DNA from 3 places in the Streptomyces sp. SYSU D01066-1 genome. Region 1 is predicted to be linked to each of the others. Evidence: riboswitches for the same ligand, from Rfam matches in the RefSeq annotation. Region 1 holds a riboswitch; each other region holds the start of a gene.
The links. Region 1 has a riboswitch for cyclic di-AMP ahead of ACY1JF_RS05835 (transglycosylase family protein). Riboswitches for the same ligand answer to the same signal wherever they lie in the genome.
Positions count from the first base shown of each region.

Region 2: another riboswitch for cyclic di-AMP. It lies ahead of ACY1JF_RS28250 (M23 family metallopeptidase); the one in region 1 lies ahead of ACY1JF_RS05835 (transglycosylase family protein).
Region 3: another riboswitch for cyclic di-AMP. It lies ahead of ACY1JF_RS21755 (C40 family peptidase); the one in region 1 lies ahead of ACY1JF_RS05835 (transglycosylase family protein).

Region 1 is NZ_JBUDHV010000004.1:90,235-93,500, forward strand. Features, by position in the region: gene eno (phosphopyruvate hydratase) at 1-368, opposite strand, end outside; gene ACY1JF_RS05835 (transglycosylase family protein) at 646-1,389, opposite strand; cyclic di-AMP (ydaO/yuaA leader) riboswitch at 1,393-1,560, opposite strand; gene ACY1JF_RS05840 (transglycosylase family protein) at 1,742-2,887, opposite strand; gene ACY1JF_RS05845 (cytochrome P450 family protein) at 3,057-3,266, opposite strand, start outside.
Region 2 is NZ_JBUDHV010000043.1:45,058-48,323, forward strand. Features, by position in the region: gene ACY1JF_RS28245 (PP2C family protein-serine/threonine phosphatase) at 1-1,057, shown strand, start outside; cyclic di-AMP (ydaO/yuaA leader) riboswitch at 1,293-1,450, shown strand; gene ACY1JF_RS28250 (M23 family metallopeptidase) at 1,463-2,509, shown strand; gene ACY1JF_RS28255 (PrsW family intramembrane metalloprotease) at 2,582-3,266, opposite strand, start outside.
Region 3 is NZ_JBUDHV010000025.1:44,876-48,141, forward strand. Features, by position in the region: gene ACY1JF_RS21745 (helix-turn-helix domain-containing protein) at 1-258, opposite strand, end outside; gene ACY1JF_RS21750 (ATP-binding protein) at 472-936, shown strand; gene ACY1JF_RS21755 (C40 family peptidase) at 1,313-1,786, opposite strand; cyclic di-AMP (ydaO/yuaA leader) riboswitch at 1,790-1,922, opposite strand; gene ACY1JF_RS21760 (alpha/beta hydrolase) at 2,852-3,266, shown strand, end outside.

The sequences.
Region 1 (3,266 bases):
GAGGCGGCGTGCGCGACGGCGAGGGAGACGCCCAGGATGGCGTTGGCGCCCAGCGAGCCCTTGTTGTCGGTGGCGTCCAGGTCGAACATGGCCTGGTCGATCAGGCGCTGCTCGGTGGCGTCGTAGCCGACCAGCTCCGGGCCGATCTGCTCGATGACGGCGAGGACGGCCTTCTCCACGCCCTTGCCCAGGTAGCGGTTGGAGTCACCGTCACGCAGCTCGATGGCCTCGAAGGCACCGGTGGAGGCGCCGGACGGAACGGCGGCACGACCCGTGCTGCCGTCGTCGAGGCCGACCTCGACCTCGACCGTGGGGTTGCCTCGGGAGTCCAGGATTTCCCGGGCTACGACGACGTCGATGGACGGCACGAGCATCTCCTTCTTCAATGTGACGCTTCTGTGTGACGCGTGCGTGGTGACGCATGTGTGTGACGCGGAGGTGCGGCACGCAGCGGCTCTGCGGGTCCGAGCCTAACCGGCTCCGGGAGATCGGCCAGCCGGTCACCCACCCGTTGTGCGGAACCGAGAGTAAATTGTTTCTGAACGGAACAAAGCAGGGGGTGGATTTCCGCCGTCACGTTTCGGACATGACCCCGCCCCGGCGCGTACGGGGGAGGACGCGCCGGGGCGGGGAGTTCGCACCGTCCTACTTCAGGTGCAGCTGCTGACCCGGGTAGATCAGGTCGGCCTCGTCGACGATGTCGTCGTTGAGCTCGAACAGCTCCGCCCAGCCGCCGTCGACGTCGTGCGCCTCGGCGATGGAGCTGAGGGTGTCGCCCTTGACGACCTTGTACTCGCCGTCACCCTTCTCGACCTTCTCGCCGGTGGGGGTGGTGACGGTCTTGCCGGCCGAGTCGGCCGACCCGGTCGACTCGGTCGACTGGGCCGTTCCGGTCGACTCGGCCGCCGGGCGCTCCTGGGAGCGGGAGGTCTGCTGCTCGGTGGAGCGGTCCTCGGTGGCGGTGGAGGAGCCGGTGCTCTGCTCCTGCGAACCGCTGCCCTGGCTGCCGGTGTAGCCGGCGCCGGACAGGCCCGTGCCGCAGGTCGGCCAGGCGCCCCTGCCCTGGGCCGCGAGGACCTTCTCGGCGACCTGGATCTGCTGGTCCTTGCTGGCCTGGTCGGCGGTGGAGGCGTACTGCGTGCCCCCGTAGGCCGCCCAGGTGGAGGCGGAGAACTGCAGACCGCCGTAGTAGCCGTTGCCGGTGTTGATGGACCAGTTGCCGCCGGACTCGCACTGGGCGACGGTGTCCCACTCGGACTCGGTGGCGGCGGAGGCGTTGCCGGCCGCCATCAGCGGGGCGGCGACGGCGGCACCGGTCACGCCGGCGATGGCGATGGCGCGAGTGGCCTTGGACGGACGACGGTGCTTGCCCTTGCTGGAGAACAGCATGGATGATCCCCTCACCGACGCCTGCGAGGTGAGCTGTCGGGTTCGGGCCGGTTGAGTTGCCCGGCCGGGTCCCTCACGGGACTCGGCTCCACCCCTAGCCGCTCCGGCTCAACTGCCCGGTGCGGCGACTTACCTTGGGTCCCCCGCTCCTGCCTTCGGCGCTTGCGCGACGACTGTTCCCGGACTGCCGCTGGCAGGATTCGGCGTTGCGGCGGCCGGGGCCCGCGATGGCGAGCGGTCACGACCGTAGGCAGGCCCGCGGTGGATTTTCAAAGACGATCAGGGCTTCTGAGACCTATCTCTCACGGCGTTTAATACGGACAATCACCCGCAACCGCGACGCGAACTGCCGTCACTCCTCGACCGGTTCGGTCCCGACGGCAAGCTTCTGACCGGGCAGGATGCGGTCGGGGTCGGCACCTACGGCCTCCTTGTTCGCGGCGTAGAGGGAGGACCATCCCCCGGCGAGGTCAAGGGAGTCGGCGATGGTCCAGAGACTGTCGCCGGCGCGGACGGTGTACGTCCCGTCGCCCGCGTCCCGGGCCGTCCCGTCGTCGCGCGAGGCGTGCCGCCCCGAGGACGACTCCGAACGGCCCTTCACCGCCTCCTCCTCGGCGCTGCCGCCGCGGTGCCGGCCGGTGCCGGTCCCGGTGGCCGCGTCACCCTCGCCGGTCCTGGTGAGGCTCGAAATGGCGGGGCTCGGTTCGAGGTTGTCGGCGCTGCCGGTGGCGCCGGAGGTGTCCGTGGTGTCGCGCTTGGTGGTGGCCGCGCCGCTCGCTTCCTCGACGGGGGAGGCGGATTCGGACGATGTGCCGGAGTCGGCCGATTCGTCGCCAGTGTCCGAAGTGTCGGCGGACGGAGTGGCCGAGGGGGAGGACGAGGGGCCGGAGGCGTCGGAGCCGGAATCAGAACCGGAGTCCGCCGAAGAGCCGGTCGAATCACTCGAACCGGCTGAACCGGCCGAACCGGCTGAATCGGCTGAATCGTCCGACTCCGCGTCTGAACCGGCCGAACCGGTTGAGCCGGAGGAAGCGGAGGAACCACTCGAACCGGAAGAACCGTCCGACTCCGCGTCCGATGACGCCGATCCGGACGAATCGTCCGACGCGCCGTCGTCCGACGCGCCCCCCTCCAGTCCGGCGAGCGGTCCGCAGGACGGCCAGGCGGCGACGCCCTGGGCCGCCAGCACCTTCTCGGCCACGCGGATCTGCTGGGAGCGGCTGGCCCGGTCGGCGGTGGTGGCGTACTCGAGGCCGCCGAACGCCTCCCAGTCCTCCTGGGACAACTGCAGGCCACCGTAATAGCCGTTGCCGCTGTTCTGGCTCCACGCGCCGCCGGTCTCGCACTCGGCGACACGGTCCCAGGCCGCGCCGTCGGCCGCGTGGGCGCCGGTGGCTCCGAGGAGCGGGATCGCGATGGCGGAGCCGGTGACTCCGGCAGCGACGACCAGGGCCGGGGCCTGGCGGGGGCGACGGTGTCGGCCGTTCCCGGAGAGCATGCGGAGACCTTTCACGAGACAGCAGGGCCCGCACGGCGGTTGGTGCTCGGTGCCGCGCTGATCCGTGAACGTATAGGCATACGATCACCCATCACAAGTTCATGCCGTGTAGATCACATGGAGATCACAGTGCTGACCGCGCGTCACCTTTGCGGGTGCGACGGATCATTCACTCGGTCGCGGTGAACGACACCGGCAGGGTGCGCAGGCCCCGCATGATGAGGCCGCCGCGCCAGCGCAGTTCGGCCGGGTCGGCGGCCAGGCGCAGGTCGGGCAGGCGGGTCAGGAGCGTGGCGAGCGCGGTCTGGCCCTCCAGGCGGGCCAGCGGGGCGCCGAGGCAGTAGTGGATGCCGTGGCCGTAGCCGAGGTGCTGGCTGTC
Region 2 (3,266 bases), on a different contig from region 1:
CCTGCTGATCGCCGTGGGCACCGCCTACGACCTGCTCACCCCCCGGTACTTCACCGCCGGTCCCCTCTACACCGCCGCGCCCCTGACCGCCGCCCCGCTCTACTCGCGGCGCGGCACCGTGCTCACCGGGGCGGTCACCGTCGCCGTCGTCATGGCGCTCCAGCTCGGCCTCGGCGTCGCCCACCAGGTCGACTCCGTCACCGAGCTGGTCACCATCGCGGTGGTCGCGGGCCTCGCCGTCTTCGTCAACGCCCAGGTCCGCCGCAACGACGAGCGGCTCGCCTCCGCCCGCGAGATCGCCGAGGCGGCCCAGCGCGCGGTGCTGCCCGAGCCCGCCGAACGGCTCGGCGGCTTCGAGATCGCCGCCTGCTACGAGGCGGCGCAGGCGGACGCCTTCATCGGCGGCGACCTGTACGCGGTGCAGGACAGCCCGCGCGGGGTGCGGATGATCGTCGGGGACGTGCGGGGCAAGGGGATGGGCGCGGTGGCCGTCGTCGCCGTCGTGATCGGGGCGTTCCGGGAGGCCGCCGAACAGGAGCCGACACTGGAGGCGGTGGCACAGCGGCTGGAGCGGGCGCTGGCCCGCGAGGGCGCCCGGCGCGAGGGCCTGGACGCCTTCGAGGGGTTCACCACCGCCGTCCTCGTCGAACTCCCGCACGGCGACGGGGTGGTCCGCGTCGTCAACCGGGGGCATCCGCCGCCCCTGCTGTGCCACGCCGACGGCAGCCTGCGCACCCTGAGCGCCCGGGACGCGGCGCTGCCGCTCGGCATGGGGGAGCTGGGCGTGTGGCCGGACCGCGCGGAGGAGGCCGCCTTCCCCGCCGGTGCCACGCTGCTGCTCTACACCGACGGGGTGACCGAGGCCCGGGACGCCCGGGGCGAGTTCTACGATCCGATGGCGCGGCTCAGCGGCCGGCGGTTCCGGCGTCCGGGGGACCTGCTGGACACGCTCGCCGAGGACGTGCGCCGGCACTCCGGGGGCGGCATGGCGGACGACATGGCGCTGCTCGCCGTACGGCGGCCCGATCCGAGCGACCCCCGTCATCACCGAAGGTGACGGCGCGAAAGCCCTCCGCATAACAATTGACGCACGGTCAGTTCCAAGGGGCGGTGCCGATCGTCGGCCTGGTGTACTGAAACGAGGTCAACTCGCCCCGTTTTGGCCGTTCACGCGGCCTTGATTCCGCCCGGAGAGTTTAATGATCAAGCGGAACGGCTTGGAAACAGCACCCCGCTTCTATTAACGTTCGATAACGCAGCGCGGTCGTCCCAGCCGTCACAGAAGGCGGCTCCGTGCGCACGCGCCGAATCCCGTAAGGGAACCGGGGAACCACCACCTTGGGGTGAATCGGGCGTATCCGGCCGTGGAGACACGGCCCGTATACGCGCGTAGGAGACCTTCCCGCTCCGAACCCGTCAGCTAACCCGGTAGGCGGAGACGGAAGGAAAGGAGCACGCCCACGTGGCGTCCAACCGGCCTGCCCCCGAGGCCCCGTTCGTGCCGAACCAGCACGACTCCGCAACCTTCGGATACGGCGCCTTCCGCCCCGACGAGGGCCCCTTCGAGGAGTGGAACCCCACCGCCGACACCGTCCGTCCCGTGCGCGGCAAGCACCGGGTCGCCAAGCAGCGCGGCGGACTGGCCCGCAGCTCCACCGTCCTCGGCGTCGGTGTCATAGCCGCCGTGGGCGCCGGCGGCATGGCCAGCGCGCAGACCGGCAAGCCGCCGGTGTCGATCTCCATGCCCGACCTGCCGTCCGTGGGCTCGATCATCTCGGACGACGACTCCGCCGGGGACGCGGCCGACGCGGGTTCGGCCACCCCGCTCAGCAGCATCGCCGCCGTCGCCTCCGACGGCACCGGGGAGACCACCGCCACCGCCGGCGAGTCGCTCCGGGCCCGGATCATGGCGCAGGCCGAGCAGCAGCAGGACCAGGTCGAGACCAAGGCCGCCGAAGAGGCCGCCGCCGCCGCCGAGAAGAAGGCCGCCGCGGCCGCCGCCGAGGCCGAGAAGAAGGCCGAGGCCAAGGCCGCCGCCGCCAAGAAGAAGGCGGCGGCGGAGGCCGCGAAGAAGGCCGAGGCCGCACGGCTCGCCAAGCTGGCGAAGCAGTACGCGCTGCCGACCTCCTCGTACACCATCACCTCCACCTTCGGGCAGGCCGGCGCCTACTGGTCCTCCGGTTACCACACCGGCCTCGACTTCGCCGCCCCCACCGGCACGCTCATCAAGGCCGTGCACTCCGGGACGATCACCGAGGCGGGCTGGGCCGGCTCCTACGGCTACCGCACGATCCTCACCCTCGACGACGGCACCGAGGTGTGGTTCTGCCACCAGTCCTCGATCAGCGTCAGCGTCGGCCAGAAGGTCAGCACCGGTGACGTCATCGGCCGCGTCGGCGCCACCGGCAACGTCACCGGCGCCCACCTCCACCTGGAGGTTCACCCGGGCGGCTCCACCTCCGGCGTCGACCCGATGGCCTGGCTGCAGAGCAAGGGCCTCAACCCCTGAGCCGTCCCCCTGCCCGGGGCACCTGATCCCCGGCGGTCCTGACGGCGACCCCCCGACGTCAGGGCTGCCGGTTCACGGGCGGTGCGGCGGGTGCGGGTGGTGCAGGTACGGCGGGTGCGGGTGCGGGTGCGGCGGGTGCGGGTGCGGGTGCGGTGCCGGCGCCGGGTGGCCGTACGTGCCGTACGCGCCATGAGTGCCGTACATGTGGTGCGTGCGATACACGCCGTACGTGCCATACGCGCTGTATGTGCTGTGCACCGGCCACGGTGGGGTGGTCACCGGGACCGGCGGGGCCGTGGCCCGCGCCGCGTGGTCCAGTGCCGGGCGTGCCGTCTCCCGGCGGCGCCACAGCTCGCGCAGCAACGCCCGCTCCCGTACGGCGAAGTCGGCGCCCGCCCGGCCGAGCCGGCCCCGGTGCCGCAGGAACGCCAGTTCGCTCGCGTACGCCCCGTACTCCGCCACCGTCCGCGCCGCCTGCCTCCCGGCGTGGCGGCGGGCGTGGGAACGGGCGACGCGCCGGGCCCGCATCGAGCCGAGCGCGTACGGCTCCGCGGGGGCCAGCCAGCCGGCCGCCGCGTAGGCGGGCAGTTCGGCGCGTACGGCGACCAGCGCGTGCTGCCGGGACCAGACCGCCAGCCAGGTCAGCAGCCCGAACACCGGGACCATGAACGTCCCGTACACGACGAAGAAGCCGTACTCGCCGAGGGCCGAGGAGCCGTTCCACAGCGCGTGCACGCCCATCGCGAGCAGCAGGCCG
Region 3 (3,266 bases), on a different contig from region 1:
CCTGCCGCCGTTGTCCTCGGATCCCGCCAGGGCGAGGATGACCTCGCGCAACTGGGCGTCGGCCACGCCGTAGACGTCCAGGAGTAACCGCACGTCGTCCGGTTTCGCCCCGCTGGTCCCGGTCTCGATCCGGCTCACCTTCGACTGGTGCCATCCCGCCAGCCGGGCCGCCTCGCCGCTGGTGATCCCGGCGTCCGTGCGCAGCGCGCGCAGTTCGGCACCCAGTTTCCGGCGGCGCACCACGGGACCGTGCCGCATGGGCCAACTCCTTCACTCCTTGTGAGTCGCGCGAAAAGGGTCCGCGGTCGCGGAGTTCACCGCTTCGAGCGACAGATATATGCACGTCTTGGTGGATCGCCCCCCGTCACCGGCGCGGTGATGGCACTCTGGCGACCAAGCACAGTCCGGGACCGTACTCGAACCATCCGCTCCGTGTGGGCTGCGGTCCCGTCGGAAAGGGACGACGTCGCCATGGCAGACCACCTGGAAGCATCCGTCACTCTGCCGAGCGATCCCGCCTCGGTGTCCGCCGCCCGGACCTACGTCGTCGGCACGCTCGCGGAGTGGGGGCTGTCCGCGGACACGGAAGTGTCCGACACCATCCGGCTCATCGTGTCGGAACTGGCCACCAACGTCGTGCAGCACACCCGGGGACTGTCACCCACCTTCACGGTGGACCTGACGCTCGACCGCGACGAGTACCTGCGCATCGGGGTCACCGACAGCCACCCGCGCTTCCCCAAGCGTCTGCCCGCGGCCGTCCAGCAGGACAACGGCCGCGGCATGGTCATCATCCGCTGCCTCGCCGCCGAATGCGGCGGGCGCCTGAGGGTCCGCCCCACCCGGGAGGGCGGCAAGACCGTCTCCGTGGAGTTCCCCTGGACGCCCCCGGCCGAGCCGCTCCCGGCGACGGTCCGGCGGAACCGGCGACGGTGACGGAGCGGACGGGGCGGACGCCCGCCGGGGACCACGGGCCCGCCCGGCGGGCGGCCCCGTGGTCCCCGTGTCCGCGCGGGACCGGCGTCGAGGCCGCCTCGCGCACGGGGCGGGAGCGGCGGCCGGTCACGCCGAACGGACAGCCGGCCGGGCCCGCGCCACGGCCTGTGGGCGTCTGCGCGCCCCTGCGTGCCCCCGTACGCCCTGCGTTGCCCCCGCGCCCCCGTGGCACCCCCGTGGGGACGCCTGCCGGTCCGTACGGGGCCGTACGCGTCCGGGGAGACGCCCTGTGCGGGTGCGTACCGACCCGTACGGGCCCGTACGCACCCGAGGGGGTGTTCCGCCCGGCGGGGTGGGCGGAACACCCCCCGGGGGATCACTTCACCCGGCCGTACCAGACGTTCTTCGTCCAGATCTTCTGCAGCCGCACCACGTCACCGGTCTTCGGGGCGTGCCAGATCTTGCCCTTCCCGGCATAGATGCCCACGTGGTAGACGCTGCGGCCCGAGTGGAAGAACACCAGGTCGCCGGCCTTGCGGCTGGAGGCGGAGACATGGCGGGTCCGGTTGTACTGCTGGGCCGCCGTGCGGGGCAGTTTCTTGCCGGCCTTCTTGAACGAGTACAGCGTCAGCCCGGAGCAGTCGAAGCGGGACGGCCCGGTGGCCCCGTACCGGTACGGGGCGCCCTTCTTGGAGGCCGCGATCTTCAGCGCCTTGGTCGCATGGGTGGCCGCGGCGGCCTCGGAGGCGACGCCGGGGACCACGATCGAACCGCCCACGGCGGCGATGGTGAGGGCCGAGGCCGCGGAGGCCCGGACCATGAGCGACGGGACACGATTGAGCGCAGTCATGCGCAACCCTTCGTCAGCCGCCTGTGAAGGATGACCTGTCGGATTCGGGCTGGCGAAGTTGCCCGGCCGCACGAGTGCGGCTTCACCCCAAGGGCTGCTCGGCTCCGGTCATGGCGTGACCGGGCCGGCGACCCGTCTTGCTCGGGTCCTCCACTCCTGCCGATCCACTCCTGTCGACCGGTCATCCGGGCGGCGGCAGGACTCGGCGTCCGCCCGGATCGCCCCGCCGCTGCGGCGGGGTCTTGTCGTCAGTCAGGGATCTTGGCGCACCGAAGGGGAAAAATCCCAACGGAACGTGGACTTTGTGTTGTTACTCACCACTCATCCGTTCGGGTGGACGGTCCGCTGTCCAGACCAGCGCCGCCGTGACCGACGACCTCCCCACCTGCGGCGCAGTGGTCACTTCACCGACGGAACAGGCGCGTTGCGCAAGCCGGACGGTCCCGGAGCAGGAGGTGAATCTACGCCGATAGGCGGTACGCCGTTCGGCCCGCTCAGGCTTCGGCCGGCCCCCGCGATACGGAACCCGGAGCGCCCGCCGCAACCGGCACCGGCGTCAGCGCACGCCCGCGCGGGCCGGGTCGGCGTCCGTGCCCGCGCGGGTGGAGGTATGTCCGGGAAGCGGCTCCGGACGACGGGAAGCGGTCCCGGGCGGCCTGACGTGAACGGAAGCCGGTGCGACCAGCCTGCGGCTCCGGCCGACCGGAACGGCCCCGCGGTGCCGACGGGAGAGCACGCCGTCGGCCAAGTCGCCGCTGTACGGCCGGAGTCCGCCGAGCGGCCGCCGTCGGCCCGGACGGCCGGGGAGGGCGCGGCGGTGCTGCCGCTCACCGGACCGGCCGCCCTGGTCACCGCCCTGGCCCCCGGCACGCCGCGCCCGCGCCGACTGCCGGACGAGGCGCCGGCCGGCCACGACCGGGGCGGAGGACCGTACTCCGCCGATCGAACGAGTGGTGCCGTTTATCGGATTGGCAAAGAAGTCGGGGCGCCCCTGTCCTCAGCGAACCCACAGCCGGGAGGATCCCCGTATCCATCGCAAGGATGTACGGGGAGGTCCACTTGAGGATGAGACGACTGAAGCGGAGCACGGCCGCGCTCGGCACCGCCGGGGTACTGGTCTCCGGGCTGCTGACGGCCGGTGCCGTCACCGCGCCCGCGGCCGTCGCCGGCCCGGCCGCCCGGCACGGGAGCAGCACCGCGGACCGGCAGGCGTACGGCGCCGCCGTCGCCGCGGCCCGCGCCGCCGAGGCCGGGATCGACTGGCAGGACTGCCCCGCCGACTGGAGTCTGCCCGCGCCCATCCAGTGCGGCTACGTCAGCGTCCCGCTCGACTACGCCAAGCCGTACGGCAAGCAGATCAAGCTCGCCGTCGACCGCATCGGCAACACCGGCACGAAGGCCCAGCGCCAGGGCGCCCTCATCTACAACCCCGGCGGCCCGGGCGGCTCGGGCCTGCGCTTCCCGGCCCGCGTGACCGCCA